Regions from separate parts of the Phormidesmis sp. 146-12 genome, predicted to be linked through region 2. Evidence: predicted binding sites of a transcription regulator. Region 2 holds the regulator's gene; each other region holds the start of a gene.
The links. The regulator HrcA, encoded in region 2, represses chaperone genes, less so after heat shock. The targets are predictions, from matches to a motif close to ANTTAGCACTCNNNANTNNNGAGTGCTAANT.
Positions count from the first base shown of each region.

Region 1: a site for HrcA is predicted at 2,646-2,676, ahead of groES (co-chaperone GroES). Genes of this name have one in related genera too.
Region 3: a site for HrcA is predicted at 3,015-3,045, ahead of remA (extracellular matrix/biofilm regulator RemA). Genes of this name have one in related genera too.
Region 4: a site for HrcA is predicted at 3,021-3,051, ahead of groL (chaperonin GroEL). Genes of this name have one in related genera too.

Region 1 is NZ_JBJPHS010000084.1:6,427-14,308, forward strand. Features, by position in the region: gene ACKFKF_RS26155 (site-2 protease family protein) at 243-1,475, shown strand; gene ACKFKF_RS26160 (CBASS cGAMP-activated phospholipase) at 1,566-2,573, shown strand; gene groES (co-chaperone GroES) at 2,909-3,220, shown strand; gene groL (chaperonin GroEL) at 3,304-4,947, shown strand; gene ACKFKF_RS26175 (AAA family ATPase) at 5,039-6,235, shown strand; gene ACKFKF_RS26180 (DUF3226 domain-containing protein) at 6,238-6,885, shown strand; gene ACKFKF_RS26185 (DUF6223 family protein) at 7,163-7,591, shown strand; gene ACKFKF_RS26190 (DUF6151 family protein) at 7,774-7,882, shown strand, end outside.
Region 2 is NZ_JBJPHS010000030.1:14,286-22,167, forward strand. Features, by position in the region: gene ACKFKF_RS14455 (rhodanese-like domain-containing protein) at 1-331, shown strand, start outside; gene hrcA (heat-inducible transcriptional repressor HrcA) at 858-1,934, shown strand; gene ACKFKF_RS14465 (response regulator) at 2,122-4,236, opposite strand; gene ACKFKF_RS14470 (hypothetical protein) at 4,422-4,679, shown strand; gene ACKFKF_RS14475 (response regulator) at 4,762-5,232, opposite strand; gene ACKFKF_RS14480 (PAS domain S-box protein) at 5,647-7,542, opposite strand; gene ACKFKF_RS14485 (hypothetical protein) at 7,521-7,778, shown strand.
Region 3 is NZ_JBJPHS010000024.1:38,428-46,309, reverse strand. Features, by position in the region: gene ACKFKF_RS12670 (M16 family metallopeptidase) at 1-489, opposite strand, end outside; gene ACKFKF_RS12665 (hypothetical protein) at 619-915, opposite strand; gene ACKFKF_RS12660 (photosystem I reaction center subunit XI) at 1,276-1,800, shown strand; gene gmk (guanylate kinase) at 1,964-2,533, opposite strand; gene remA (extracellular matrix/biofilm regulator RemA) at 2,656-2,916, opposite strand; gene ACKFKF_RS12645 (Rqc2 family fibronectin-binding protein) at 3,248-4,972, shown strand; gene ACKFKF_RS12640 (glycosyltransferase) at 5,418-6,563, shown strand; gene ACKFKF_RS12635 (sugar transferase) at 6,675-7,379, shown strand.
Region 4 is NZ_JBJPHS010000129.1:309-8,190, reverse strand. Features, by position in the region: gene ACKFKF_RS30460 (phytanoyl-CoA dioxygenase family protein) at 1-607, opposite strand, end outside; gene ACKFKF_RS30455 (substrate-binding periplasmic protein) at 989-1,711, shown strand; gene ACKFKF_RS30450 (hypothetical protein) at 2,266-2,787, shown strand; gene groL (chaperonin GroEL) at 3,079-4,758, shown strand; gene ACKFKF_RS30440 (AAA-like domain-containing protein) at 5,468-6,814, shown strand; gene ACKFKF_RS30435 (EAL domain-containing protein) at 6,864-7,882, shown strand, end outside.

The DNA of each region.
Region 1 (7,882 bases), on a different contig from region 2:
TTTAGGGGGCTACCTGGATTAATCACCGTAGCGAAAGATCTCATCGAATTCACGTCTGAATAAGTTGAGGTTTGTGGCTGGATTTCCGACCGCTTGATCAAGATAAAACTCCTGAATTGATGTGCCAGATAGAACTGCTGTAGTGTTTACCGCCCCTCATCCCTCCTCCTTCCTCCCTCATCCCTTCCTCTAGTCATTTATGCTGGAGGTAGATACCCTACAGACGAGGCAGAGGACAGGTCATGCAGACTGGCAAGCGGGTCGGCACTCTTTTCGGCATTCCGCTTTTAATCGATACATCCTGGTTTTTTGTGCTGATCTTGTTCTCGACCGGATACGCACTGTCCTGGCAGTCTGAATATCCTGGTTGGCAGTCTACGATCGCCTGGGCAACCGGAATCAGTATGGCACTGCTATTTTTTGCTTCCGTGTTGCTGCACGAGTTGGGTCACAGTCTGGTCGCAAAGTCTCAAGGAATTCAAGTTAAGTCAATTACGTTATTCTTTTTTGGCGGGGTCGCCACGATCGAACAAGAACCCAAGACTCCTGGTAAAGCGTTTCAGGTGGCAATTGCTGGCCCGGCGGTCAGTTTAGCTCTCTTCTTACTTCTGAGCTTGCTGGTTTCTCAACTGCCTCAACTGGATAGTCCGCTGCGGGTTTTAGCCAATCAACTGGCAGGTGTCAATCTCGTTCTACTAATCTTCAACATGCTTCCTGGCTTGCCTTTAGATGGGGGTCAAGTTCTCAAAGCAGCGATTTGGAAGCTAACGGGCAGTCAGACAAAAGGCACTCAATGGGCCGCAAAAGCAGGCAAAACGTTAGGTGGGTTGGCAATTACTCTGGGGGCGATCGAAGTCGCAGGACTCAGCGCTGCCCTCGGCTTACCTTCTCTAGGTGGACTGTGGCTGATTCTCATTGGCTGGTTTATTATTCAGAATGCTAGTTCCTACGATCGGTTGACGCACGTTCAAGAAGCTCTGCTCAAAATCAAAGCGCAAGAGGCGATGACACGAGAATTTCGAGTCGTAGATGCCAACTTAAAGCTGAGACAATTTGCAGATGACTACCTGTTGGAAACAAGTCGCGCTCCGGTCTACTTTGCCGCGTCTGACGGACGATATCGAGGACTGATCGCTGTCGATGCCCTGCAAACCGTCGAGCGTAGCCAATGGGAAACTCAGACGTTACTCAGTATTGTGCAGCCCCTAAACGAAGTGCCGACCGTTCAGGAAGCAACCTCGTTGATTGAGGTAATCCGCTTAATGGAAACGAGTGAGATTCCTCGAATTACCGTTTTGTCACCTGCGGGCGCGGTGTCGGGAGTCATCGATCGAGGTGACATCGTGCGATCCCTAGCTCAAAAAATGAATCTACCCATTTCTGATGCAGCGATCAAGCAGATCAAAGAAGAAGGCAGTTACCCACCCGGATTGCAGCTAGGGGCGATCGCTCAAGCGGCTGAGTTAAAGAAATAAAGCGCTCAAGAAAGTCTCAACCCCTCTAACCCCTAATTCCTAAGAGTTCCTATAATGATCGGGCGATTGGCTTTCCAGGAGGTTTTAGTCATGCCCAATTCTCAGGTTTATCGGATTCTTTCTCTGAGTGGAGGGGGTGTCCGAGGGTTGATCACTGCTGTCTGGCTTAACCGTTTAGAGCAAAAACTGGGAAGGCCGATCGGACAGCTTTTTGATTTAATTGCAGGCACCTCAACCGGATCGCTGATTGCCTGTGCCTTATCAATGGGGATGAAAACTGAGACGATCGTTAAGATTTACCGCGATCGGGCCCAGGAGATTTTTCCAAATCCAGCGTCTCGCTTGTGGAGTCGGTTTGGTCGTACTTTTGACCAGGGGTTAGATGCTCCTCGCTATGAGAGCAAAGGGCTAGAACTGGTTTTAAGAAGCGTTTTTGGCGATGCTCGATTTGGCGATTTACGAGTGCCGACTTTGGTGACAAGCTACAATCTCGCCAGCCGTGAAGCGCTCGTGTTCAAAACGATTCCCAATGCTGGCTCACAGGTTTTAGCAGACACGTACCGAAAATATAATTCCTTTCCAGTTTGGGAGATTTGCAAAGCCTCCTCGTCTGCACCCGTGTACTTTCCGGCTCACATCACTCAGATTGACGGGCGATCGGTGCCTTTAGTTGACGGCGGCGTGGTGGCTAACAACCCAACTGCCTGTGCGATCGCAGAAGGCGTGAGAATTAATGATGCGCGATCAGGTGATCAAAGAATTTCGCTAGAAAATTTTGTGGTGGCCTCCTTTGGCACAGGTCAAAGCAGCCGTCCAATTACGATCCGAGAATCGCAGGAGTGGGGCGCTCTGGAGTGGGCAATTCCGCTGATCGATGTGCTGTTTGATGGGTCAGCAGACGCGGTTGACTATATTGCTCGTCAGATCTTGCCAGACAATAACTATTTCCGATTTCAAACTCCCCTCGATAAGGCCTACGACGACATTGATCGCGCTGACACCACCAACCTCAATGCCCTGATCGGTGTGGCTCAAGACTATCTCGATCGAGAGGGCGACGCACTCTTAGATAAGCTGATCGTTTCCCTCAATCCCTAGAGACTCTCGTTAGTCTGCCCGTTCGGGAACCCGTACAAGGGAGAAAGTTGCTTTGCGGGTCAACCTTCGGTAAATTAGCACTCAGGAGTTGAGAGTGCTAACTCAACGCTCAAAGTCATGTAGACTTGGATATAGGGAGGAAGAATGAGGGATGAGGGATGAAGTAGATTCGTCGCTCGTAGCTGAATGGCAGTGCAGAGCTAACCACAAGCGAATCAAGCAAAATTCGTAGCTCACTTGATATTATTCATCCCTCATCCCTCCTTGCGAAAGCGGGGCAAAGCCCTCCCTCATCCCTTAACTTGTTCCTCATTTAGATAGTTTGGAGAATTTATATGGCAGCCGTATCTCTGAGCGTGTCCACTGTCAAACCTTTGGGCGATCGCGTCTTCGTTAAGGTCAGTGCCGCCGAAGAAAAGACCGCAGGTGGCATTTTGTTACCCGACAACGCTAAAGAAAAGCCCCAAGTCGGCGAGATCGTGGCGGTTGGCCCCGGTAAGCGTAGCGACGACGGATCTCGTCAAGAGCCAGAAGTCAAACTTGGCGACAAAGTTCTCTACTCAAAGTACGCCGGAACTGACATCAAACTCGGCACCGAAGAGTATGTTTTGTTGTCTGAAAAAGACATTTTGGCAGTCGTTGACTAGCTTTTTTCCGCGTGACACCTCGCAAAGCTTTCACTAAACGCTGACTGTTTCCCCAATCCTCACCCCTCACGAGTAATTGAATCATGGCTAAACGCATTATTTACAACGAAAACGCCCGTCGTGCCCTCGAACGCGGAATGGACATCTTGGCCGAAGCGGTGGCAGTCACCCTCGGCCCCAAAGGCCGCAACGTTGTGCTGGAGAAGAAGTTTGGCGCACCCCAAATCGTGAATGACGGTGTGACGATCGCCAAAGAAATCGAACTCGAAGACCACGTTGAAAACACGGGCGTTGCGCTGATTCGTCAAGCCGCTTCCAAAACCAACGATGCAGCAGGCGACGGCACCACCACTGCAACGGTTTTGGCTCACGCAATGGTCAAAGAAGGGCTTCGCAACGTGGCAGCAGGTGCTAACGCGATCGCTCTCAAACGCGGCATCGACAAAGGAATTGGCTTCCTGGTTGAGAGAATTGCTGAACACGCTCGTCCGGTTGAAGACTCGAAGTCGATCGCTCAAGTCGGCGCGATTTCTGCCGGAAACGATGATGAAGTCGGTCAGATGATCGCCAACGCGATGGATAAAGTCGGCAAAGAAGGTGTGATTTCGCTGGAAGAAGGCAAATCGATGACCACCGAGCTAGAAGTCACCGAAGGGATGCGCTTTGACAAAGGCTATATCTCGCCTTACTTTGCGACCGACACCGAACGGATGGAAGCCATTCTAGAAGAGCCTTACATCTTGATCACCGACAAGAAGATCAACCTGGTGCAAGATCTCGTTCCCATTCTGGAGCAAGTGGCCCGTTCCGGTCGTCCTCTCGTAATCATTGCAGAAGACATCGAAAAAGAAGCGCTGGCTACTCTGGTTGTGAACCGTCTACGCGGTGTGTTGAACGTGGCTGCTGTCAAAGCTCCTGGGTTTGGCGATCGTCGTAAAGCAATGCTCGAAGATATCGCTGTTCTCACAGGTGGACAACTGATCACCGAAGATGCAGGTCTGAAGCTCGATACCGCTAAGTTAGAAAGTCTCGGCAAGGCACGTCGGATTACGATTACCAAAGATTCGACCACGATTGTTGCGGAAGGTAACGAAGCGCAAGTCAAGTCTCGCGTCGAGCAGATTCGTCGTCAGATGGAAGAAACCGATTCCTCCTATGACAAAGAAAAGCTGCAAGAGCGTCTGGCGAAACTCGCGGGTGGCGTTGCCGTGATCAAAGTGGGCGCAGCGACCGAAACCGAAATGAAGGATCGCAAACTGCGTCTCGAAGATGCGATCAACGCGACCAAAGCAGCCGTCGAAGAAGGCATCGTTCCGGGTGGTGGCACCACATTGGCTCACCTCTCTCCTGAACTCGAAACCTGGGCAAACACTAGCCTCAAGGACGAAGAACTCACAGGCGCGCTGATTGTGGCTCGTTCTCTCTCGGCTCCTCTCAAGCGGATTGCTGAAAACGCAGGTCAAAACGGTGCGGTGATTGCTGAGAAAGTGCGCGAGAAGGAATTCAATGTGGGCTTTAACGCAGCCACCAATGAGTATGTAGACATGTTTGAAGCGGGGATTGTTGACCCTGCAAAAGTGACTCGTTCTGCGTTGCAAAATGCGGCTTCGATCGCGGGCATGGTTCTCACAACCGAGTGTATTGTCGTTGACAAACCTGAACCCAAAGATGGCGGTGGCGCAGGTGCTGGCGCTGGCATGGGCGGCGGTGGTGACTTCGACTACTAATCGACACCTTTGTTGAATTGAATTAGAAAGGGGCGATCGTTCTTGTAAAAGAGGGCGATCGCTCTTTTTTGGTGGTCGTTTTTTGTTGTGAGTGGGTGCGATCGTTTATCCTGAAACCAAAGACTCTTCTTACAGCCTGATTATGTTGAAGTCACTGAAAATAGAAAACTTTCGAGGATTTCGATCTTTTGAGCTTCAGCAACTCGGCAGAGTCAACTTGCTCGTTGGCACAAATAATAGTGGGAAGACATCAATTCTAGAGGCAATTCAACTACTTTGTTTAAGGGCAAATCTCGAACCGCTTGAGAATGTCATGATCAGTCGAGGTGAGATTTTTCCGATCGAGGTAAATAGATCGAGTGGTCGAACAGTACAAAGTCGTGTTCTTGACATCCGCCATCTTTTTTACGACCGTGAAATTGATCTGGATAGCAAACTACTCATTTCAGGTTTGCGAGATGGCAATGATGAACGCCTAAGTATGGTTATTAAGAGAAGACGCTTGTTTGATGGAAATGATGAGCGCATTAATGATCGTCTAGAAATATCAGACGACGAACAGACTGAACTTGTTGTTCAATGGTTAAGTGAGCGAGAGAATGAGGAAATCGCAATTAAGAATCGATGGTTTCCACTTTCCACCGATTTGGGTCTGCCTACAGACAATATTCGGCGCTCCCCCAAAGATAGTGGTAGTCCACCAATCAACACTCGATTTGTAACTCCTTTCTCACTTCCAGCCGATGAAATGATTGAGATGTTTGAGGATCACGTTGTTTTGAAGCCAGAGGAAGAGATTATCAATAAAGCCCTTAATAACATTGAGCCTAAAATCGAACGAATTGCACCGATAAGTTCTAGAAAAAACACATACTCCAGATTAAATTCGCGGGCTGGTTTTCTTGTAAAACTTTCGGGATCTGATCAGCGTGTACCGATCGGTAGCATGGGCGATGGAATGTGGCGAATGCTGGGGCTTGCGCTGTCGGTTGTCTCTGCAAAAGGAGGCGTTTTACTGGTGGATGAGATCGACACTGGGCTGCATTTCACTGTCATGTCTGATATGTGGAAGCTCATTTGGGAAACAGCTAAACGGCTCGACGTTCAAGTTTTTGCAACCACCCATAGTAGTGACTGCTGGACAAGTCTAGCTGACATTGCAAAATCTGAAGATGCCAGTGAGCAGGGAATTACAATCCATAGAATTGAACGAGAAAAATCAACCTCTGTTGTGTTTGATGAGCGTAAAATTGTGATTGCTGCAAATCGGGAGATTGAGGTGCGCTAGGAATGGCAAGATTGCATAGAAACAAACTCTTGGTCGAAGGAGATCAAGATAAGCGTGTCATTCCTGAACTCATTGAACAAAATGGAATTCCTTGGGGGACTCGTGAAAATCCTACGGTTTATATCGAAGCTTATGATGGATACACCCAACTAATCAATTCGACCGAGATATCGACTCAGTTAAATTCGTCTAATCTAGTTGCGCTAGGCATGATTGTAGATGCTGATGAGGATGTCGATCGACGTTGGCAAGCGGTTAGAAACGCCTGTCTGACTAGCATTCCTGATCTTCCAGAAAGCTTACCAGAGACGGGTTTGATTCATCGGGCTTCCAATGGCGTAAATTTTGGAGTCTGGATTATGCCAAATAATAGAATCAGCGGAATGTTAGAAACTTTTCTGGCTTTCATGATTCCAGACGATCGAGAAACGCTTTGGCAATATGCTCAAGAAGCTGCTACGGAAGCCAAAAAACGAGGAGCGCCCTACACAGAAACTCAATGTGATAAAGCAAACATCTACTCGTGGTTAGCGTGGCAAGATCCGCCTGGAAGACAACTCCACCAAGCAATTATGCAACGCATTTTGAACCCCAAAAATTCGGGTACACAGGCTTTTGTAGAATGGTTTAGAACGTTGTACGGTTTGTAGCATTTTGGTCGAAGGCACGATCGCAGCCCTGACTATTCACGATCGCTTGAATTAAAATTCAAAGGGTCAAAAAGGGCGATCGTTCTTGTGAAAGAGGGCGATCGTCTTTTTTAGCGCCTTCTAGATAAAAGCTCTACCCTAATTCCCAATCTAGAGATTTATAACAGACAATTTTCAGCCCAATCACCTACATTAATGAAGTTAGATAGATCAAGTCAGTCTAAACATAAGTTAGGCGGCATTCACATCTACTCAATAACCACCATAAAGGAGCAACATGAAGAAGAAGCATATCGGTATCACCTCAACGGTCATCGCGGCGGCAAGCTTCATTCTGACGATTGCGTCCGCTCATGCTCAGCCCGATCAACCAAATCCGGCCACCGCCAGTTCTTACGGCATGACCCCCGGCCGACTCGTGGCCAGCTCGGCCGCCGTGCTGGGGCTGGTCGGCGTGGTCATCGGTGGGCTGGCTCTGGTTCGTCCCGCCGGTCGTTTCGGCACCGCCTCCGGGCGACTCGGAGTCATCGTCGCCCTCGCCGCGGGGCTGATCAGCATGGCCGTCGGTGGGCTAGTTGTGGCTACCTCTCCCGGCGGATTCGGTACCGGAGGCGGGCTAGCCGGGGCTATCGTGGCCGTGGTGCTGGGCCTGATCGCCACGGCCGTCGGAGGGCTGGCTCTGGCCCGATCCCGCCGCACCGGCTGACACGCCATGGTGCCGGGTCAGTGCCCGTGTTGTGGTTCCTGGGCGTGTTCCGACGGGCGAAGGGGCAGGGATCCGCCCGCGGCGGCTCGCTCGTGGATCGACACTGCCGCCTAACAAGTTGCAGCGGACGGCGCGTTATACTGCACACGATGGCGAGTTCTTTAAGAAGAGGAACAAAAACTATGGCCCACTCGATTCGCTGCAATTGTGGCAAACTCAAGGGCACTCTCCACCGCAATGACTATGTAAATAGATGCGTGTGTTACTGTGCTGATTGCCAAGCCTTCGCCC
Region 2 (7,882 bases):
GCTCTCTCAGATCAGCGTCACCGAACTGGCCCAAAAGCTGGCCGATCCCCAAGACTTACAGCTTGTCGATGTGCGAGAAGTTTGGGAAGTCGAAACGGCTGGCTTGCCTGGGTTCATCGTGTTGCCCCTGAGCGACTACGCCGAATGGTCTGAAGAGATTCACACTCGTCTCGATCCTCAAAAAGAAACGTTGGTGCTGTGTCATCACGGAATGCGATCGGCGCAAATGTGCCAATGGCTAATTCAACAGGGCTTTACGCAGGTGAAGAATATTATGGGCGGGATTGATGCGTATGCGATCGCCGTGGATCGATCAATTCCCAGATATTAGCGAGGGATGAGGGAGAGCTTCGATGATTTGTTCCCCCTTTGGGGGTAATCCGCTGCGCGAGGAGGCCGTAAATTGCCCGGAAGTCCCCAGAACTGGGGGGTTGGGGGGCAAAAGCGCTGAAGATCGAAGCGAAAGAACCTCATAGAATTTAAGCTGACGAATGTGGGAACCGCTTCGATCGCCAACCAAAGCCTTGTAGACCTGTCTTGTGTCCAAAGTCTAAAGTCTCTTCTGTCTTCCTGCCGCGTTTGCTACCACAGCGATCCCAAATAAAAGCCAAAATCAAGAATCTGCTATCTTAGGTTCAATTGGTGTATCTGACCTGGTTGACTGACAAAACTCCTGAAACCCTCGATTCTTCGTAGGTTGGTGTTGAGCAACGCGAAACCCAACAGCAGTCTTTCTACCGTTGCTAACGTTGGGTTTCACCAGGTTTAACCCAACCTACCTGAAAAGATTTGTCAGTCAATCAGGTATCTGACTGAGACTGAATCCTAGTCTGAGATTTAAGATTTAGCTTTTCAAAATGTCTACTCACATGAATCTGACGAATCGACAGCAGCAAGTTCTTTGGGCAACGGTGCGCCACTACATCGCGACGGCCGAGCCTGTCGGATCTGAGGCCCTCGTGAAAGGATATCAACTTAGCGTTAGTTCGGCGACGATTCGCAATGCGATGGGCTTTTTAGAAAAAGCAGGATTGCTCTATCAGCCTCACACCTCGGCAGGGCGCATTCCGTCTGATTCGGGCTACCGCATCTATGTTGATCAGCTAATTACCCCTTCGACCGAGTTGAGCTATCAGGTTGAGCAATTGTTAACAGGTCGGCTCAATTGGGACGAATGGAGTTTTGAAGCGCTGCTCAAAGGGGCGGCTCAAATTTTGGCGACGTTGAGTGGCTATATTACGCTGATCACGATGCCCTTTAGCCGGACGACTGAGTTGCGTCACTTGCAGCTTGTGCAAATCGACCCCCAGCGCGTCATGCTGATTGTGGTCAATGATACTTACGAAACGCAATCGGTCTTGATGGAGTTGCCGCAGGTTGAGGAAGATGGCGATCCAGAACTGGTCGCACGAGAGTTGCAGATTCTCTCTAACTTTTTGAACGATCAGCTTCGGGGGCGATCGCCTGCTGAGATTGCGACTTTAGACTGGAGTGAGTTGGGGCGAGAGTTCGATCGCTACAGTCAGTTTCTCACCTCGCTGGTCACAGATCTGTCGCGCCGTCTGTCTAAATCATCAGCCCCTACCCAGATTATGGTCAGCGGTGTGTCTGAAGTGCTGCGTCAGCCAGAATTTTCGGAACTCAGCCAGATCAAAACGATCATGCACCTGCTCGAAGAAGAACAACATCAGTTGATGCCCCTGATTTTCGAGCCACCCGATTCTGAACTGTTGGGCAAACGAGTCACCGTTCGCATTGGTTCCGAAAATTCGCTAGAGCCGATTCGCACCTGTACGCTGATTTCTTCGACCTATAATCGCGGCACTGTCCCTGTCGGAAGTGTTTGTGTGTTGGGGCCGACGCGCATGGTCTACGAAGATACGATCGCCCTTGTCGAAGCTACCGCCGATTACATTTCAGACGCTCTGAGTTAGGGATGAGGGATGAGGGATGAGGCTATTTCTCGCTACGGTTGTAAATTCGGGCAGCCCCCTAAATCCCCCACGAGTAGGCGACTTTGAACCAGAATTCTTCTCTTAAAGTCCCTTAGAATTGGCAGCTTGGGGCAGAAGCGTCAAATATCGAAGCGAAGAATTTACCAATTCACGATCAGCGATCGTCCTACCGATCGACGTTACTTGGGATTGGGAGGTTCAAGTTTGTGATGGCAGCAATCACGGCATCGGGTTCGATCGGTTTCGTCAAATAGGTTTGAAATCCGGCGGCCATTACTTTTTGGCGATCTTCTTCTCTGGCGTAGGCGGTGATGGCGATCGCGGGAATGTCTGCTTGCTGTAGTTGCAGTTGGTTGATCAACGTGTACCCATCTTGATCGGGCATTCCAACATCACTGATGAGCAGGTTGGGGACGGCTTGTTTGACGGCAGATAGAGCGGCTTGGACGGATGAAACAGGAGTCACGATCGCGCCTGCTTCTTCGAGCAAAAAGGTCAGGAGGTCGAGGGTGTCTTTTTCGTCGTCTACTACAAGAATCTGCATACCTGCCAAAGGCGCTGACACGAGAGGAGGGGCAGGCGTTGGAGCCGAGAAGTTGTCTGCGGTTTGTTTGAGGGGCAGCTTTACGGTAAAGGTTGAGCCTTGTCCTTCTCCGGGGCTGTCTGCATGGACGGTGCCGCCGTGCAATTCGACGAGATGACGAACGATCGCCAGTCCGATTCCCAGTCCGCCAAAGGTGCGAGTTGTGCTGCCGTCTGCCTGACGAAAGTAGTCAAACACATAGGGCAAAAAAGAAGCGGGGATGCCTTTTCCGGTGTCGGTGATTTGGATTTGAGCAATGCCCCCTTCAGGGTGTGGATCGCTGGCTGTGATGTGAATTTGTACCTGTCCGTTGGGCGGCGTAAATTTGATGGCGTTGGAGAAGAGATTCCAAAAAACCTGCTGGAGCCGACTCGCATCACCAACGATTTGAAAGGCTGGCGCTTCAAGATGATCTGAGATGGAGAATGTCAGGTTGACCGCTTTCGCTTCTGCGGATAATCGTACCGTTTCTAACGCTGATTCAATAATCGGTATGAGGCTGACCAAATTGTGTTTTAAAGTTAGCTTTCCGCTGAGAATTCGAGAGACATCTAAGAGATCTTCGATCAGTTGCGTTTGGATCTGGGCGTTGCGTTCGATCGTTTCCAGCCCGCGTATCAAAGTGGTGCGATCGTAGAGTTTTGCTTTTAATAACTTTGACCATCCCAAAATCGGATTGAGTGGCGTTCGCAATTCATGAGACAGGACGGCTAAAAATTCATCTTTGAGGCGATTAGCTTCTTGTGCTTGCTCATAGAGTTGGGCATTGTCTAATGCGATCGCGGCCCGGTTGGCTAATTCTTCTACAAGTCGGAGATCGGTTTCTGTATAACGTCGCCCGGAAGCAGCGGTATAGCCACAAGTCAACACGCCCAAGCGTCGATCGTGAATCACCAACGGCACCACAATTTCTGATTGAAACTGAAGCGCTCGCATAAATTTTAAATGTTCGTCACGAGTCGCGATCGTTTGCATCCATTCATCCGTGACGACGGGCGTTAGAGCAGATCTGCCACTGGCGATCGCTTGTCGAGTGGGATGATGAGCAAAACGCTGAGACGGGACAAAGGACTGAATCTGAGCAAACCAATCAGTCTGAGCGCGATCGCAATAACTCCAGGCCGCCCGCTGGATCTCTCCTTCTGAAGTGACCACATCAAAAAAACAAAAGTCCGCCAAAAAAGGCACTGTCAGACTCGCAATATTTTCGAGCGTGATTTTGTAATCGAGAGACGCGGTGAGAATGACGCTGGCCTCCGCCAAAAATCGCAGACGATTCTCACTCTCTTGTAGGGCAAGTTCGGCTTGTTGGCGATCGCGTCGAGCCTGGGCTTCTCGCAGGGCCCGCTTGACCGAGGGAACTAGCCTGTCAAGTCGCTGTTTGAGAATGTAATCAGTTGCGCCACTTTTGAGCATCTCGATCGCCAGTTCTTCGCCCAGCGTCCCCGATACGATGATAAACGGCACTTCGGGACGCACACTTTGAGCCACCGCGAGGGCAGAAATCCCGTCAAACCCTGGCAGCGCATAGTCTGACAATATCAAATCAAACGAATCTGTCTCTAGCGCCTCAACAAAGTCCGATCGCGTGTCTACCCGTTTCATTTCACACTCAATTTCTCCGTCTGCCAGTGCAATTTGCACCAGTTCTGTGTCTAACAAACTATCTTCTAACAGCAAAAAGTAAAGTGGACTCATGAGAGGGAAGGGATGAGGGGTTGTCTTCGACACGCTTCGCGAGAGGAATGAAGGATGAATGCAGATATCAAAGATCTGAATTGATCGTTCTTTGCTGATCAGTTAAGTAACGTTGAGGTTGGGAAGACATTAGACAAAAGGCGTTAGGCAAAACAGAAAAGGCGTTAGGCAAAGTAGAAAAGGCGTTGGGTAAAACAGAAAAGACGTTGAGCGAAAGGGAAAAGACGTTGAGCGAAAGAGAAAAGGCGTTAGGCAAAACACAAAAGGCGTTAGGCAAAGTAGAAAAGACGTTAAGCGAAATAGAAAAGACGCTAGACGAAACGCAAAAGACCTTGAGCAAAACAGAAAAGACGTTAAGCGAAAGACCTTTGGCTTTAAATACTATTTTGTCCAAAGTCTTTCACCAAATTGACCACCAAGCAGAAATGAGAGACCAACGATGAATAAAGCAAAACAGTATTAGAATCACAACACAAAGCTTTATTCATCCCTCATCCCTCATTCTTCCTCCCTCATCCCTACCTTCTATCGGTTACTGCTCGCGGAGGGCAACGATCCTGGTGGGGGTTGGTTGACGACGGCCCAGAAGAGTCCGACCTGTTTGATCACATCCACAAATTCGTGAAAGTCGATCGGCTTGACAACATAGGCATTGGCTCCCAACTCATAACAGTTGAGCAAATCAGGTTCCTCACGGGAAGAAGTCAGCACCACCACAGGCACTAATCGAAAGCTAGGCTCCGATCGAATCTGAGAAAGCACCTCCATCCCATTGACTCTAGGCAACTTGAGATCGAGCAAAATCACCACAGGATTGCCTTCCATCCGCATCTTAAAAATGCCGCGACGATAAAGATAATTGAGTGCCTCCTCTCCATCTCGTACGACCACCACTTCATTTGCCAGGTGATTGTCAGACAGCGATGTCAAAATCAATTCCACATCATTGGTACTGTCTTCGACGAGCAAAATACGTCTCATATCCGTTTCTGTCATGGAATCGTTGTCATCTCCTTTACTCCGTAGTGCGTAGTCCGCAGTGTTAGTTTACAGTGCGTCGTCCGTAGTGCGTTGTGAGAAACGCGATTAGGAAAAGCATTCAATAACAGATCTGTAGTGCGAAGACACTGCCCACTAGAGATGCAGACCATTCGCCGCAACAGTTCGCCTCATTAAAACCCTTCTACCCAAAAATCGCGTCTACTGGAAGATAGGGATACAGAGATGCCGATCGCACCTGTGTAACCGTCTACTCGATCAAGTCCGCTTGATTAATCGCAACCGGGTAAACAACTTTGGATTTTGGACTTTAAACATTGGACACTGAACTTTAGCCTTTGAGATTCAGGTCTCCGGTCTAGCGTCTCTCGTCTCCATGCTTTGCCTGTTGCCTAATTTAGGGAATTGATATCAGACTCTACCTGCCTCTTTTGGCAACGAAAAGTAGAACGTCGCACCCCGATCGGTTTCTCCCTCTGCCCAGACTCGCCCACCATGACGGTGAATGATGCGCTGGACGTTTGCTAAACCAATCCCAGTGCCTTCAAATTGAGACTGAGTATGGAGTCGCTGAAAGATGCCAAACAGTTTGTGAACATAGCGCATATCGAAGCCGATGCCATTATCCCGCACAAAAAACACAATTTCTGTTTTCTGGTCAAGGCTACCAACTTCAATTTCGACTTTGGGGGTCAGACGGCTATACTTCACGGCGTTTTCTAGAAGGTTTCGCCAGACGAGCCGCAGCATAGAGGGGTCAGCCTGCACCGAGGGCAATGGGTCAATCTTCCAGGTAATCGATCGTCCCTGAATTTCGACCTCTAATTCGCGCTTGACTTCTTGCAACAGCTCCATCATCTCAAAGGAGATAAAGCGCATCTCCGATCGCCCCATCCGCGAAAAAGACAAAAGATCGTCGATCAAAGTGCCTGCTTGTTTGGTGGTGTGGGCGATCGTGGTTAAGTATCGTTCACTCGTCGGGTCAAGACAGGTTGATTTGAGGTTTTTTTGCAGCAGTTCGACAAACCCACCAATGTGGCGCAGCGGGGCCCGCAGGTCGTGTGACACCGAGTACGAAAAGGATTCTAACTCTTTATTGGCGGCTTCGAGTTGGGCGGTGCGCTGATGGACTCGCGATTCCAAACTTTCGTTTAGCTGACGGATTTCGAGTTCGGCTTGTTTGCGATCGTGGACATCGGTAATCGTCCCCACCCATTCGCGCACCTTGCCATCTGAGTCAAATAAGGGAACGGCGCGAGCTTCAAAGTAGCGATAGTTTTGAGTGGCCGCGCACCAGAGACGACCCGCCGTTTCATAAAAGGAGTGATTGTTTAGCGACTGTTCCCAACGAGCTTTCAGGGTTTCCCGATCGTCAGGATGAACCATTTGCGCCCAACCCCAACCTTGATGCGCTTCCCAAGATTGCCCGGTGTACTCCTCCCAGCCTAATTGCCGCTCGGCAAAGCGCCCTTCTGCATCAGTCGTCCACAAAACAGACGTAACGGTGTTGACGATCGCCCGATAGCGTTCTTCTCCTTGGCGAAGGGCTTCTTCGATCTGTTTGCGGCTGGTGATATCGTGAGCGACCGTATACAGCTTGCCTTCTTTGGGAACGGGAGCCGTCATCCAATCGATCCATTTATAGCTGCCATCGTGACAACGGTAGCGATTCTCAAAATGCAGCGTGTTGGTCCCCGTTGAGAGCTTTTGTATTTCTGCCAGCGTGGAAGCTTGGTCGTCAGGATGCACCAGTTCGATAAAAGGAGTGTTGAGCAATTCGGCTTCGCTGTAGCCCAAAATTTTCTCAAAAGCAGGATTGATTCGCTTAAAGTAGCCATCCACTCCAGCGATACAGAGCATATCCAGCGACAGGGTAAAGAAGCGATCGCGATCGTCTTCGGACTGTTTGCGACTCGTGATATCTTCGACCACCGAGATAAAGTACTTGGGAGTGTCATCGGCATCGCGAACCAGCGAAACCGTGAGGTGAATCCAAACCAGCGATCCGTTTTTGTGAATGTAGCGCTTCTCGATCGCATAGGTTTTGATCGTCCCCGCCAGCATTTGATGAAAGTAGGCTAAGTCAATTTCTAGATCTGCGGCGTAAGTAATCTCTTGAAAGGTTTTTTGCAGCAGTTCTTGGCGAGAATAGCCAACGATCTCACAAAGTTTTTGATTGACTCGCAGCCATTGGCCATCCAGTCCTACATGGGCGATCCCAATGGCAGCCAGGTCAAATGTAGCTTCAAACTCTACGGCCTGCTCTTGTAGAGCCTTTTCTACTAATGTCCAATTTTCGACCGTCACGATCGTTACTCCATTCCAAACAGGATTCTAAAAACGACTCTCAAGCAGCATCTATTTTGCTCTTAGAGAAGAACAAGATTCCGAGGCGATGGCGCGATCGCACAGAACACACTGTCTTCTATCATGCGATGCAGACCGTAAGGTTACCGATCTACCCAAAGATAGAGCTTGTATCGTCTCAAGAAAGATTTTGGATTTACGTAGACGATCGCCTTGCCTGTTTTCAAGGCTTGTAAGTCTAATCAAACCAACAAGATTTGGTATTACTTAACGTCAGTTCGATGAGAGTGACTCGCTTCGTTTCAATCGGCTTCAGCCCCCTAAATCCCCCACAAGTGAG
Region 3 (7,882 bases), on a different contig from region 2:
CAACCCCACGCCGCCTGCTTGCTCAACGATGCGTCCCAGTTCGTTTTGCTCAACCAGCTTGGCGGCTTCGGCTTCGATGCGATCGAACTCCTGCTGCAATTTAGTCGCTTCTGCGCCTTTTGCAGTTTGGATTTGTTCAGAAAGCTGATCTAAGCGATCGAGCAAGGGCTTTTCTGCTTGAGCATTCGTCGTCCCAATTCGCGTCGTTCCCTTAAAGGCCAAGTGTTCTAAAAAGTGAGCCACTCCTGTTTTTCCGTCCGGCTCGTCTGCGCCGCCCACATCTGCATAGGTGAGAAACGAAACAACGGGAGCCTGGTGCCGTTCTAGAACAATAAACTTCATGCCGTTGTCGAGCTTAAACTCGGTGACCTGATCAATCACTCGATCCACATAGGGCTGAATGGATTGAGTCGGCGGAACTTCGGTACGAGCATAAGCGGCTTGAGGCAACCCTTCCCACGTCAGAACGATCGCCAGAAAAACTACCAAACGAATCACCAAACATCTGAAAACTTGACTTTGCAGCAATGGATCTCACTCACGATGAAGAGCAACGGGATCAAACTCTTTAAACGATAGTGAGTAATGGCAATTTTTGGGGAATTTTTAACGAGTTTCTTACTGACGAAAGCTGCGCTGACGGTAGAAAATATAGGTGTCAAACAGGGCACCGACCAGAGCACAGGCGCACCCAATCACCAGTGAGCCTTCTAGCGCGTTACCATTACCAAAGGTTTGAAGAAAGATTTTGACCTGCTCAAGCCCCATTCGAGAAAAGCCAGCCAGCCAGGGAAACAGCCCCAATAGCCCTAGCCCGGCGATCGCGCTTCCAACCAACACCAAAGGGGCAATAAAGCTGAAGACGCTTGTCAACGCGAGAGAACGCAAATAGCTGGATGCAAGGCTCATATACATGGCACACTCTGAGCAGTCATACAGGACAGGTAAACTGGAAAAACGCTTTCCGAGTCTTCCTCCAAACTTCTTCCAAGATAGAAGTGATCAGGGTAGTTCCGACCAATTGTTCAGAAATCTTAAATCTTTATAAAGAAACTTGGTGAACTTTCTCACAGCAGTATGACATTCACCCAAAGATTTTTTTTGTAATCCGCTTTACCAGTTGCTGACCTATTGGAGAGATTTAGGCAGATCTACTTAGGGGCAGAATTTGCGTTTCAAACTTGGTTAAATGGCTTGTGTCTTCAGAGTGATGAAGGAACGATCGCAACTTCGTAAAATCACTCCATTCCGTTAATTTGACACTGAGGAGTTTCTATGCAAGTCCTTAAACATCCAGAAGCCAACAATAATCCTGGTGATCCTCGAAATCGTGAAGTGGTTTTTCCGGGCTACGACATTCAGGACGGTAACTTGGCGACTCCGATCAATTCGTCTCCGATCGTCCGGGCTTATATCAATGCACTCCCAGCTTATCGGGCTGGATTGTCACCGCTGCGTCGAGGGCTAGAAGTGGGAATGGCTCACGGCTACTGGATTTTTGGCCCATTTGCCAAGTTGGGGCCGCTGCGCGACACTGATATTGCTAATCTGGCTGGGCTGCTGTCTACGATCGGGCTGCTAATCATCTCCACACTCACCCTTTCTCTCTATGCCAGCAGCAATCCTCCTGGGCCGACGGTTACCATTACAACGCCCAATCCACCCGATACATTCCAATCAGAACACGGTTGGAATGAGTACGCCAGTGGCTTTTTGATCGGGGGAATTGGAGGAGCAGCCCTTGCTTACTTCTTGCTGAATAATATTGCTTTGTTTAAGAACTTTGCGGCAGGGCTGTAGGCGATCGTCATTGCTACTTTCTTAGACTAAACAAGATTGAATTCACATTAAAAAATCAGGCGGATGCAATCGATAAGACTGGATCTGCCTGATTTAGGTTGAAGCGTAATCTAGTTGACCGACTGTTTGAGCAGTTTGAACAACAATTAACAAGTGAAGTCAGTTAACAGACCGCAGGAACAGGCTCAAAGAGGGCTGACTCAATCTTGCTCAAGGCTTCTTCGAGGTCATCATTGACGATTTGAATGTCAAACTCATGAGCCGCATTCACTTCTTCTCTGGCTCTTGCCAAACGCCGCTCGATCGCACTGTCAGAATCTTGTCCCCGTCCACGAATGCGAGTTTCTAACTCACTCATCGAAGGGGGCAAAATAAACATTCGCAGCGCACTGGGGAAGGTTTTGCGAATCTGCCTCGCTCCGTCTAGTTCGATTTCTAATATTACCCACTGTCCTGCTTGGATCTTGTCTTGGACTGCCTGACGAGGAGTGCCATAGCAGTTGCCCGCAAATTCTGCCCATTCCAGTAGTTCGCCCTGCGCGACCATCCGCTCAAATTGGAGCCGCGTCACAAAGTAATAGTCTCGTCCGTCAATTTCTCCAGGACGGGGAGCGCGAGTTGTGACTGAGACAGATACATAAATTTCTGGATGACGACGAAGCAGCGATCGCAGTAAGGTGCCTTTTCCTACACCGCTTGGCCCCGTCAAAACAATGAGTCTACCCTTGCCCATAGTCTGCCTCGAATGCGTTAGCGCTAAAGTTCCCGGTTTTGTGATTATGTGAGTATAGCGTGTAACCTTTATGAGTTTGGAGTTCTGAGTTCTTAATCCAAAACTTGGAAGAAGTCAAAACGCTACTCTTCTGTCTCTCTGGTAAAAACAAATCGATTGGCCACCGTTTCGGGCTGAATGGCTGAGAGAATAATATGTCCTGAGTCTGTAATAATCACGGCTCTAGTGCGTCGTCCATAGGTGGCATCTACGAGCCTTTTTTCGTCTCTTGCGTCAGTGATGAGTCGTTTGATAGGGGCAGATTCAGGACTGACGATCGCCACAACTCGATTGGCGGACACAATATTGCCAAACCCAATGTTGATCAACTTGATATCGGTCATGGGCGGTTTGTCCGATCGAGCCAAGCTAGGGAACTCACCCCTCATCGTATCTGCAAAAAAATCTCACTACAAGGTAAACACGCAAACTTAATAGATAGCTTTTGGATACCGGACTTAAGACAGCAAATTCAAGACATTAAACTCAAAACCTTTTCTATTCACTTCTATTCACAGTCTAGCCAGTCCTGAATTCCTTATTTTTACACCACACGATAGACTCAAGAGAGGGATGAATTCGTAACAGATGAATTAAAAACAATGGTTGCAGAATTGAACTGTCAAACCTGAAGACTGTTCATCCTCGATTGTTCATCGTTTCTAAAGAACTATTTTGCAACCTGTTGACCTAACGACACTGACCGCGGCCTGCTGCGAAATTCGGACTGATTGGCTGCCTGCTCGATTGGAGCAAGTCTATCAGCACGATCGCTTTACGGTATCTCTGGCGCTCCGCACATTAGATCGGCGAGGTTGGTTAACGATTTCCTGGCATCCGCAAGCGGCTCGAATTGGGGTGGGCAGTCCACCGCCTCGGACTCCAGATACCTTTACCTTTAGTCAACAGTTGCGTCATCAGGTGGGAAATCTGGCCCTGGTGGCGATCGTCCCTGTGGCTGCGTGGGAGCGTGCGCTCGATCTGCAATTTGCCAAACGTCCGGGTGATCCGGTTTTGTGGCATTTGTATGTCGAGATTATGGGCAAATACAGCAATGTGATTTTGGCAAATCAGGACAATCAGATTGTGACAGCGGCTCATCAGGTGAGTTCTAATCAATCTAGCGTTCGCCCGATTCAGACGGGTCAGCCTTATGAGTTGCCGCCTGCGCTCAGAGATCCGAGTCCCACTTTGAGCGAAAGTTTGGAAAGCTGGCGATCGCGCGTTGCGCTGGTGCCCGGTGCCATTCGTCGTAACCTGCTCAAAAACTATCGGGGTCTCAGTTCTGCCCTGTTGCTCTCAATGCTGCAAGCGGCAAAGCTTGACCCAGACGAATCGACCGAAAATTTGACCGATGCAGATTGGGATCGCTTGTTTGACCGCTGGCAGACCTGGCTAAAGACGCTAGAGAATGGCGAGTTTCAACCGGGTTGGACGGCGACAGGCTACACCGTAATGGGTTGGGCCATGACTGAGCCAGTGAGTTCGGTACAAACGCTGCTTGATCGCTACTACACCAACCAACTCAACCAGCAGGTTTTTGGGCAACTTCGTCATCAAATTCAGCAGAAGCTCAATACGCTGTTGGGCAAGCTACGAGTCAAAGCAGATTCTTTTAAAGGTCGGTTGGCGAGCGCTGATCAGGCTGATCAATCAAAGCAGCAGGCCGATTTGTTGATGGCGCACCTGCATTTGTGGGAACCGGGACTAAAAGCGATCGAGCTTCTAGACTTTGAAACCGAGCAGCCGATCAAGATTCCCCTTGATCCCGAAAAAAACGCGGTGCAAAATGCTCAGGCACTCTACAAACGTCACCAAAAATTAAAACGAACTCGTGGGGCGATCGAGCCGTTACTTCAAGCCGTTCAAGAAGAAATCGACTACCTCGAACAGGTCGAAGCCACGCTGACTCAATTTACAGACTATCAAGCGCCCGAAGATTTAGAAGCGCTGGAAGAGGTGCGCGAAGAACTGATTCAGCAAAATTATATAGAAGCGTCTGACTACCAAAAAGAACCAGCTAAAGAAGATGCGGCAAGTCGTCCTTATCAGTACAAAACGCCCAGCGGCTTTGAATTATTGGTGGGAAGGAACAATCGACAAAACGATCGACTGACGCGATCGGCAAATGAATACGATCTCTGGTTTCACACTCAAGAAATTCCTGGCAGTCATGTCCTTTTACGACTGGAACCTGGAGCCGCGCCTGACGAATCTGATCTGCAATTTGCGGCTGACTTGACGGCCTACTACAGTCGCGCTCGACAAAGTGAGAAAGTCCCCGTCGTCTACACCGAACCCAAGCACGTCTATAAACCTAAAGGCGCAAAACCTGGAACGGTTATCTACAAGCAAGAGCGCATCCTCTGGGGACAGCCTCAACGAGTCAGCGAAAAGTAGCGATTAGACCCGGCAATCAGTCAGGCTTTTCGATCGCGTCCTCTACCATTAGAAAGAGCTATGTCACCAAACTGTGAATATTCGTGACAAAAAGTTTGTGTATGTTGTTACAATGTTGAGCGAATAGGGCTTAATGACCTAGAAGGAACCCGCCGCAAGTATGGGAACACGTGGATGGGTCTTCTCCAATGTAAAAAGATACGAAAACGACAACAGGTTGATTTGGGCCGGCTTTTTGACAAAGCTGGCTATTTTTTTCGCCAAACGTCACTAAGACGAACCTTCACAAAGGGTTGGCAATTACTAGTTTTTACCAGTAAATTTTGAACACTGCCGTATCACAAAAAACAGTCTGCTTTCTCTAACATCCAAGGTGAGCGATCGAAAGCGTTTCGCGATATGATGCAAAGCCATTAATGCCCCCAAGTCTCGGTAAATCCTTTCGGTGAATCCTAACTACGCACTCGTTCACGAATGGTTAACGCCCAAAGCAACAGGTGGCTCAGAACTTGTTGTGCAGGAAATTCTCAAACATGTGGATGCTGATTTGTACGCACTGATTGATTTTGAATCGGTGAATCCCAAAAGCTACCTTTATCAGCGCAAGATTGGCACGACTTTTTTACAGCATTTTCCGTTTGCTCAAAGGGGTGTTCAGAAATATTTGCCGTTTTTGCCGTTGGCGATCGAGCAGCTTGATCTGCGTCACTATGATGTGATTCTCTCGTCGTCTCATGCAGTAGCCAAAGGCGTTCTCACGGCTCCACATCAGATGCACATTTGCTACTGTCACGCCCCAATGCGGTATGCCTGGGATCTGACATTTGACTATCTAGACGGCAGCAGATTAGGGCGGGGTTTGGCAGGCATTCCGACTCGATATTTGTTACATCGACTGCGCCAATGGGATGTGATTTCTGCCAATCGAGTCGATCATTTCATTGCCAACTCTAAAACCACGGCTCGACGCATCTGGCGCTACTATCGACGATCGTCCAAAGTGATTTATCCCCCTGTGAATATCGATCGCTTTCCGTTTAACTCTGCCAAACAAGATTTTTATGTCACGGTTTCTCGACTCGTTAGCTACAAAAAAATCTCACTGATCGTTCAGGCGTTTAATCAATTGGGATTGCCTTTAGTTGTGATTGGCAGCGGTGCAGAACTCAAACACCTGCAACGCATCGCCCAGCCCAATGTTCAGATTTTAGGATGGCAACCCGATGAAGTCGTGAGCGAGTATCTTTCTCAAGCCAAAGCCTTTGTCTACGCGGCTTACGAAGATTTTGGTATCGCTCCCGTCGAAGCTCAAGCCTGCGGAACTCCTGTGATCGCGTTTGGGGCAGGCGGCACTTTGGAAACGGTGCGAGATGTGCGGCAACACGGCAGCCAAGGAACGGGCGTTTTATTTTCTGAGCAAACTGAACAAGCGGTGATCGAAGCGGTGCAAATTTTTGAAACACACTATCCTATTTTGGAGCCAGCCGTCGCCCGATCGCACGCTCTTTATTTTCGAGCCGATCGCTTCCAACAACAGTATTTGTCATTTTTAGACATCGCTTATCGAGACTTTCAAGCCAAAAACTCCTGACATTCTGGACGAATTATTCAAAATTACCTATTTAGAGGGGAGCAAATTCACTCAGAAGGAGTCTATGGCTTTATGATTTGACTGTGTGGTGTGGAATTGTTAAGGAGTAAGATGACTGCCGAAAGCCGACTCATCTCCGGTAAATCTATTCGGACATTTCTCAAGCGTGAGATAAGACCGCTTATTCTCAAAACCCTGCATGGGAAACGCGCTAAAAGAATGTTTGATATTGCATTCTCGCTTGCAGTTTTAATTTTGTTTTCTCCGGTTTATCTGCTTCTCTCGATGCTGATTGCGCTCAGTTCGGAGGGGCCGATTTTCTACGTGCAAGAGCGCGTCGGGAAAAACTACAAACGATTTGGCTGCATCAAATTTAGAACGATGGTTGCCAAGGCCGACGAAGCACTGGTCGAGATCATGGAAACCTCTCCCCAGATGCGCCAGGAATTTGAAGACAATTTCAAACTCAAGTACGACCCGCGCATCACCTGGATTGGTCAGATTCTCAGAGTTACGAGCCTCGACGAGTTTCCTCAATTTTGGAACGTGCTGAAGGGCGATATGAGTGTGGTCGGGCCGCGTCCCCTTGTGGTAGAAGAATTGCCCAAATATGGACAACATATCGATCGCATTCTCACCACTCGCCCTGGCATCACAGGATTGTGGCAAGTCTCCGGGCGTAACGACATCCCCTATCCTCAACGGGTCAGAATGGATCTCTACTACGTCAACGCTAGAAATTTTTGGCTAGATCTGCGGCTGATTGTGAGAACGATCGGGGTTGTCCTCTTCCCAAAAAACAACGGCGCGTATTAGATTGCAAAGCGCACCCTACGTCAGCTTTGGCCTTATGAAATATCGGGGTCTGTAGAAAACTTCGTAACTGAATTTTCAAAATCAATCGAATTGATCGACTTTCTGCTCAAAGCTTTACAAAAGCTTCAGGGAGTCGATTTTTTATGTAGAAACCATCAAGCCTGACCGCCGATCCGGACTAAACCCCCCTTGCGTGTATTTACTAGCAGCACGGCTCTATCAAATTTGCGTTTCTATCGTTTGGTTTCTAGTTTTCATCAAAGATCAAAACGCGACCTTGAGCAGTCCAGCACAGTACGGCGAGTGATGAATCCTTCAACAAATCTTGTTCTAGATTCTATCGAACCTTCATCACCCAAACAACCGCTTTACGGTAGCCTGGATGTTATTTGTGCGGCTGTCCGAGGGATAACTAGAGGTAGAAAATCCAAGATAGATTGACGTTACAGTAATCGGAAGCGAGTCAGCGATCGTGCATGGCGACTCCTTTCTAACCAGTAGTT
Region 4 (7,882 bases), on a different contig from region 2:
CTTCGACCAAAACGAGTTCGGGTTCGGTTACGCCTGCTTGCTCGGCGGCTTGTAGCATTGCCCAACGATAATCCTTCTTGGGGGCGTGAAATTCGCCTTCGACATTGACCAAATTCCATTGGTGAGAGCCTTTGGCGTAGATCAGCGTCCCGTCGGCAGCGGTGGCATCGTTGAGGGCGATCCAACAGGTCATCATTGCAGGCGGATCGAGATAGTCAATATAGGCTCCGTCCTGATGCATGGCGATTTCTTTGGCTCCAGGCGGCTTCATCCACAGGCTGTCTTGACCGATGCGTGCGCCTTCCCAGCCTGCCAGTGTGGCCGTCAAACGACCGATTTCGGCAGAGAGAACGAGGCTGGCGATCGTCAGGTCACATTTCCAACCGTTACAGATTTCTCGCGTCACATCGGGCAGGCTCAACCCCGGTCGCCAGTGCCATTCATCTGGATAAATCCCCGTCTCAAACTGACCGTGAAACAAAGGCTCCATGCGATCGACCAGGCGATTTGAGAAGTCGATCGGCAAGAAATTTTCGACAATCAAAAACCCATCTTCTTGAAACTGTTGAATCTGAACGTCAGTCAGTTGAATCGGCTGATAAGTCATGATTCACCCTTGCTAAGTTAAACCTGCTAAGTTAAATGATTTGAGGTAAGTATTAACTTGTTATAGTAAGTTTGCTGGCTTGAAAAAGTGTATTTTGAGCTACGAGTTGATCAAGTTTTTAGTATTTAAGAACCGTTAACGACAGCGTGAATTCGATGAAATCTTTCGCTACGGTGATTAATCTGGGCAGCCCCCTAAATCTCCCACGAGTGAGGGACTTTGAACCAAAAAACTGATCTAAAAGTTCCCCAGAATGGGCAGCTTGGGGGGCAGAAGCGTTGAACAACGAAGCAAAAAACTTCATCGAATTCACGTTAACGACAGCGTTTCCTGAGATTTGCGTCTGAATTCAACACTCGATTCGTCAGGATGGAACCTAAGATGTTGCCAACAGTTATGTCTGGTTATCTACACATTGTTACCAGCGATTTTGATGCGCGTCCGATGAGTTATGTCAATGGTGGCGTTCGGGCAGGCTATGAGCCAGAGTTAGCGCGGCTGATCTGCACACGATTGGGCTTAAAACCTGTCTGGCACAATCGAGCAATGAAAGATTTTTATACCAGCCTGCAAGCTGGAAAATATGACGTAGTTTGGTTCAATCAAGCCATCACGTCAGAACGTCAACAATGGGTCAATTTCACCCAGCCTTACGGATTGTTTGACGAAGCGGTTTTGGTGCGATCGAACAGTTCCATTCAGTCTCAATCCGATCTAGCTGGTCTAAAAGTCGGCGGACTGGCAGACAGCACTAATATTGCTTTAGCAGCAACCTTTCCGGGCGTTCAGACGATTCCTTATCCCGGTAGCGACAAAGTGTTACCAGAGATGTTGGAGGCAGTGCGATCGCGCCAAATCGATGCCCTGATCGATGATGAATTAGTGTTAGTCGTGGCCGCCGACGAAGATCCCAATTTGCGGCTTGCGTTCACCATTCCGACACAGGTTCCGTTTGGGATCGGAGTTACGAAAGACAATGCTGAATTACTCACAGCGATTAATGAAAGCTTGAACGCGACGATCGCAGATGGCACAATGGCAAACATATGGGCCGAATGGATTCCCTGGAAACCGTTTCCATTTTCAAATTCAACAAATCGTTAAATTAGGCTAACCGTATTCTCAGATACAAACCTGTTATGACGAGTTGGATTTACTAGACACAACAAGCTTTAAACAACGCCAGCTTGATGAATTTTCACTTCGTTGTTTGGTACTTCTGCCCCCCAACCCCCCAATCTGGGGTAGGGCTGATTCATTCTGATTAAGGGAAAATCAAGGAAACCCAAAACCCTGATTCTTTCATTTGGATGGTTCTTAGCAACTAATGAGGGAATCGGCTGTTCGCTTTTCTCTCCCTAGAATAAATCAACCCTACCCCAATCTGGGGGACTTTAAAGCGAAATCTCTAGTCAAAGTCCCTCACTCGTGGGGGATTTAGGGGGCTGCCTGGATTAACAACCGTAGTGAAATTTATCGAATTCACGTTAAACAACAAACAAAACGTATCTTTGGGGGTTCGACCGTGACTGGAATTCTCACAAGAGCCGCACTAACTGACCTCGAATAGTATGTCGCAGACGACGATCGCGCAGAACGAGTCAAACAGGTCAAAGCTAAGATCAAAGATCTGGGCATTCAATACATTTATTACCGGAATGGAGGGTTCGGGAACCCTTAAAGCCCCTAGCTTTAGATGTGGGGATGGAGAAGGGGTTCCCGAACCCTCCATTCCGGTAAATTCCTACCGTCGGCTGTGGGACACCGGATTGTGGGCACCCGTCTATTCAGATTGGGGCTATCAAAATCGTACCTGTGGTCTGCGGGTGTCGGCTCCCGGTCGGTTTGAATATCGGGCGGTCGATTCGATGGTCAATCCTTATCTCATGGCGGGGGCAATCCTCAAAGCCTTTGACGACGGGATCAAGCGCAACCTCGACCCCGGTGAGCCTGAGCAGCGAAATTTGTACGAAGCAATGGAAGCCGGAAAGCAAGTGAAAAAATTACCCATGTCTCTGGGTGAAGCACTCGATCGTTTAGCGGATGACGACGTGATCAAATCCTCAATGCCAGGAGAAATGTATTCTCTCTACCACTGGTATAAGCGTGATGAATGGGAAAGATTCTTAGCCACAACCAGCAATTGGGACGTAGAAACCTATATGGATTGTTTGCCTTAGAGAATTGGAAAGTTATAGAACGCGATCGCGAGTGGGAATACGAATTCTAAGATCTCGATCGCCGCTCTTGATCAACGATTACCCTGACAATTGAGAAGACTAGTTTGTAGCAATGCCCCCCCTTGCGACTTGAGCCACAGGTTTTTTATAGGAGACGTACGCTTCACCAGAGATAGATTCTCTATGGTTGTTGGGCGACAAATTGCCCTATTCGGTTTTCCGATCCAGATCTCGTTTAGCAGTCGATCGCTTAGAGTGCTAAATTGCTAGGTGGAGAACTGGGAGAAGAATATGGCAAAAATTATTGTCTTTGGTGAAGAATCTAGACAGTCGCTCGAACAAGGGGTCAACGCTCTGGCAGATGCCGTAAGGGTAACCCTCGGCCCCAAAGGGCGCAACGTCCTGCTAGAAAAGAAATTTGGCACGCCTCAGATTGTGAATGACGGCGTAACGATCGCCAAAGAAATCGAACTCGAAGACCCGCTCGAAAATGCAGGCGCTTCTCTGATTCGCGAAGTGGCTTCCAAAACCAAGGATTTGGCTGGAGATGGCACCACGACCGCAACCGTGCTCGCTCAAGCGATGATTCGAGAAGGTCTGAAAAACGTGGCAGCGGGGGCAAATCCGGTGAGTCTGCGCCGCGGTATCGAAAAAGCCATTGCCAAAATTGTGGTTGAAATCGAAGCCGTCGCCAAGCCCGTCGAAAACAACGAGATCGCTCAAGTTGCAACCGTCTCTTCAGGCAACGATGAAGAAGTGGGCGCGATGATTGCCGAAGCAATGGAAAAAGTGGGTCGTGATGGCGTGATCTCAGTCGAGGAATCCAAGTCACTCGCCACCGAGATGGAATTAGTCGAAGGGATGCAGATCGATCGCGGCTATCTCTCTCCCTACTTTGTCACCGACGTTGAGCGGCTGATTGCCGAACTCGAAAACGCTGTCATTCTACTCTGTGATAAAAAGATTAGTTCCATTCAAGATCTGATCCCGGTTTTAGAAAAGGTGGCTCGATCGGGTCAACCGCTCCTGATTATCGCCGAGGATGTCGAAGGAGAAGCGCTGGCAACGCTGGTGGTCAACCGTTTGCGTGGCGTATTGAATGTAACGGCGATCAAAGCGCCTGGGTTTGGCGAAAGACGCAAGTCAATGCTGCAAGACATCGCCGTTCTCACCAATGGTCAACTGATTTCTGAAGATATTGGCCTCAGTTTGGATTCCGTATCGCTCGATATGTTGGGCACTGCTCGCAAAGTAACGATTACGAAAGACAGCACCACGATCGTCACTGACGCAACCAACACGGAAGACGTTAAAAAACGCATTGAGCAACTGCGTAAAGAATTAGCCGCAACTGATTCTGATTACGATACCGAGAAACTGCAAGAACGGATCGCGAAACTCTCTGGAGGCGTTGCCGTGATCAAAGTCGGTGCTGCAACCGAAACAGAACTCAAAAACCGCAAACTACGCATTGAGGATGCCTTGAATGCCACCAAAGCAGCGGTGCAAGAAGGAATTGTTCCCGGTGGTGGTACAACCCTGATTCACCTCGAACAAAAGATCGAAGAACTTAAGGAAACGCTAACAGGTGACGAAAAGATCGGAGCCGATATCGTCAAGCGATCGCTCGAAGCACCGCTCAAACAAATTGCAGACAACGCTGGCGTAGAAGGCTCTGTCGTCGTCGAAAAAGTTCGCGGATTAGACTTTAACGTTGGCTACAACGCTTTGACAAATACCTACGAAGACCTGATTGCTTCTGGTATTATTGACCCCGCTAAGGTGGTGCGGTCTGCTCTACAAGATGCGGCCTCGATCGCCAGCATGGTCTTGACCACTGAAGCGCTCGTCGTCGAGAAGCCTGAGAAAAAACCTGCGGCGGGTGCACCTGACATGGGCGGCATGGGCGGTATGGGCGGCATGGGTGGCATGGGCGGTATGGGCGGTATGGGCGGCATGGGCATGATGTAGTTTTTGCCATTATTTGCCATTACTTGATTGCAGCGGATGGGTCGATCGACTTGTCCGCTTTTTTGTGTCACATTCTGGCAAAGTTTAGAAGTCTGGCAAAGTTCAGAAATCAGCAGTTTGGCTTAAAGTCCCTCACGGGTGGAAAGTTGGAGAGTCGTTCCCGGATTTGCAGGCAAACGGAGGGATTCATTGAATTGATGTTGATAGTATTTTAATCGCTGCCTAATTTATTGTTTTAGCCATTCAATTAGCTACTTAATTAGAAGCCGCTTGGCAACGTTGTCTCATTGTCGGTTGAGATATTTTGTGTATAGATTTTAACGTATCCCTCCGGTTCGTTTAGCGCTTATTATTCGTGACCTTTAAAGGGAAATTTAGAAAGAAAAAACTGGTTCCTTCAGGGTGCCGCAAAAGGGGACGCTCAACCGAGTGCATCAGTTCTAAATCAAGCTTTTGAACGATTAGTCATTTGCGTTTTTGAGAGGAATAAATTGCAGATTTTTTATTGTTGATTCTTATAAGTTCCTTATCTTTTGCCCATACTCTAAGCAGGTGAATTTAGTTCAAAATCTGCTGCAATTCCGTGCGACAAACTGCCTCTAAAGTGCCGTGAAACCGCCCCACTTGTCGCAGAGCAGCTAGAAACTGAGCTAAGTCCTAACGTGCTCTATTCACTTATTTATTCACCACATTTATAAGAGAAACCGTCATGAGTTTAAAGCGCAGAAGAGGACTGATTCTTAGTCACCGAGGTTGGGAGCGACTGCAAGAAGCAGAGCGGCAGACCCTCAAAGAGCGGCAGTATAATCCCTACACGCTTCAAGAACTCAGCGAACTGACAGGTCTGAGCCAAAATACCTTGACCAGAGTAAGAGGGCGTAAAATTGCGGTCGATCGCTACACGCTAGAACAGTACCTTCAAGCCTTTGGGCTGACGCTCGACCCTACAGACTACACCCATTCTCTGTCTGGCCCAGCCAATCATCCCACGATTCCTTTGATGGGGCAGGTTCCTCTCAATTCTGACTTTTATGTTTATCGATCTCCCCTCGAAGAGCAAATTTCTGAAGCGCTCACCTATCCAGGAGCCTTTTTGCAGATCAAAGCGCCTCAGCAGTTTGGCAAAACTTCTCTGGTCGTCAAAGTGTTAGATCAGGCAAGACTTCAAGGATTGACGACAGCCATTTTAAGCTTGCGACTGGTGGATGCAACGGTCTTTTCTTCGCAGCGGTTTTATCAATGGCTCTGTGCGGTGGTCACCGATCGCCTAGGTCTACCCCAGCGCGTCGAAAAAGTCTGGAATCCGCAGATGAGCGCCAGCTATAACTGCACCCACTACTTTGAAAATTACCTTCTCAGCGAAGTGGACAATGCATTGATTTTGGCGATCGACGATCTAGACGTGCTCCACCGTCACCCCGACATGGCGACTCAGTTCTTTTGTCTGCTGCGCGCCTGGTATGAACTGGCCAACTACGGCGATGAGCGCAGTCGCCTTTGGAAAAAGCTCCGAACGATCGTCTGCTCGGCAGAGAGCTACCTCCAACTTCACGATCTGCAAGCCCCCCTCGAAGCCAGTCTGACCTTTCAGCTTCCCCGCTTTACTCAAGAGCAAGTTCAAGATTTAGCCCAGCGCTACGGTCATGAAAGCCCCCCCGACGCAGCACGAGCGTTAATGGCTTTTGTGGGGGGTCATCCTCAACTGGTGCAGTGGTCGCTTCATTCGATCCAGGCGCAAGCGCTTCAGTTGCCTTCTCTGACTCAGGCAGTTGGGTCGAGCTACCCACAAGGAGTCGCCCACGACGGGATTTTTGCCAGCCATCTGCGTCGCCAATTGGCAAGCCTCCAACCTCATACAGATTTGCTCGAAGCGATGCGGCGGGTGGTGCTGTCTGAGACTCCGGTGACGCTGGATGCGATCGTTGCCCTCAAGCTAGAAGACAAAGGTCTGATCACCCTCAAAGGTCAGCAGGCTGTTCCTAGTTGTGCGCTCTACCGCCACTATTTTGCTCAAGTGCTGACAGTCAAAGCGCCCTGTCGATTTGCGATCGCTTAAAATTGCTGCACTCACCCATCTGCCCACTTATTTTTTTGCGAAATTTCCTATGCTCCTCCTGATCGACGACGATGATCTGTTTGCTTCAGACCTGATTGACCGACTAAAGATCAATGGCTTTCAGTCAACCTGGGCTGCTGGAGCCTACGTAGGAATTGCTCAAGCGATCGCCCTGCGTCCCAGTGTGGTGCTGTGTAGTCTGTGGATGCTCGACATGAACGGCTACAACGTGCTGGAGATTTTGCGGCAAAACCCAGACACGGAGGCGATTCCAGTTATCTTTTTAGCCCCTGATTACAGTGTGACCACGCTCAATCAGAGTATGGCGCTGGGAGTCGATGCATACCTGACCAAATCGTGCGCCTTTCAGGATCTGCTCGATACGATTTTGGTGCAGGTCAAGCGATCGCTGTTGCGAATCCAAGCGCCTGTTAGAGAAAAGATTCCTTCGTCGCACCCCGGTGAGATGGTGGCTGAGATGTCTCTGTCAGAAACGGCGATCGCGCCCCTACCGATCAGGCAGCCTGATGAGGTGGAGGCGTTTCAACAGGCCCTGACCAATGCCGAATTTGAGCTTGAATATCAGCCTCAGATCAATGTGGTCACTAATCGCATGGTGGGTCTCGAAGCGCTGGTACGCTGGCAGCATCCTCAACAGGGGCGACTGCTTCCCGCGCAGTTTATCCCGTTTGCTGAGGCGACTAATTTGATGGGGGCGTTAGGGGACTGGGTGTTGATGCAGGCCTGTAGCGATTTTGTGCAGTGGCAAGCGTTGCGTCCTGATTCGCTAAAACTGGCGGTGAATGTGTCGTTTCAGCAGATGGAAAGCGTCAATTTTGAGCAGACGATTACGCGAGTGTTGTTAGAAACGGGTGTAAAGCCAGAGTGTCTGGTGCTAGAGATTACCAACACGACTCCTGTGCAAAATCTTAAGGAGACGATCGCCACGATCCGCAGCCTGCAAAAGATGGGCATCAAAATTGCGCTAGATGATTTTGGCAGCGACTATGCTTCGCTCACGCTGATTCAGCAAATGGCTCCTGATCAGATCAAAATCGATCAAACCTT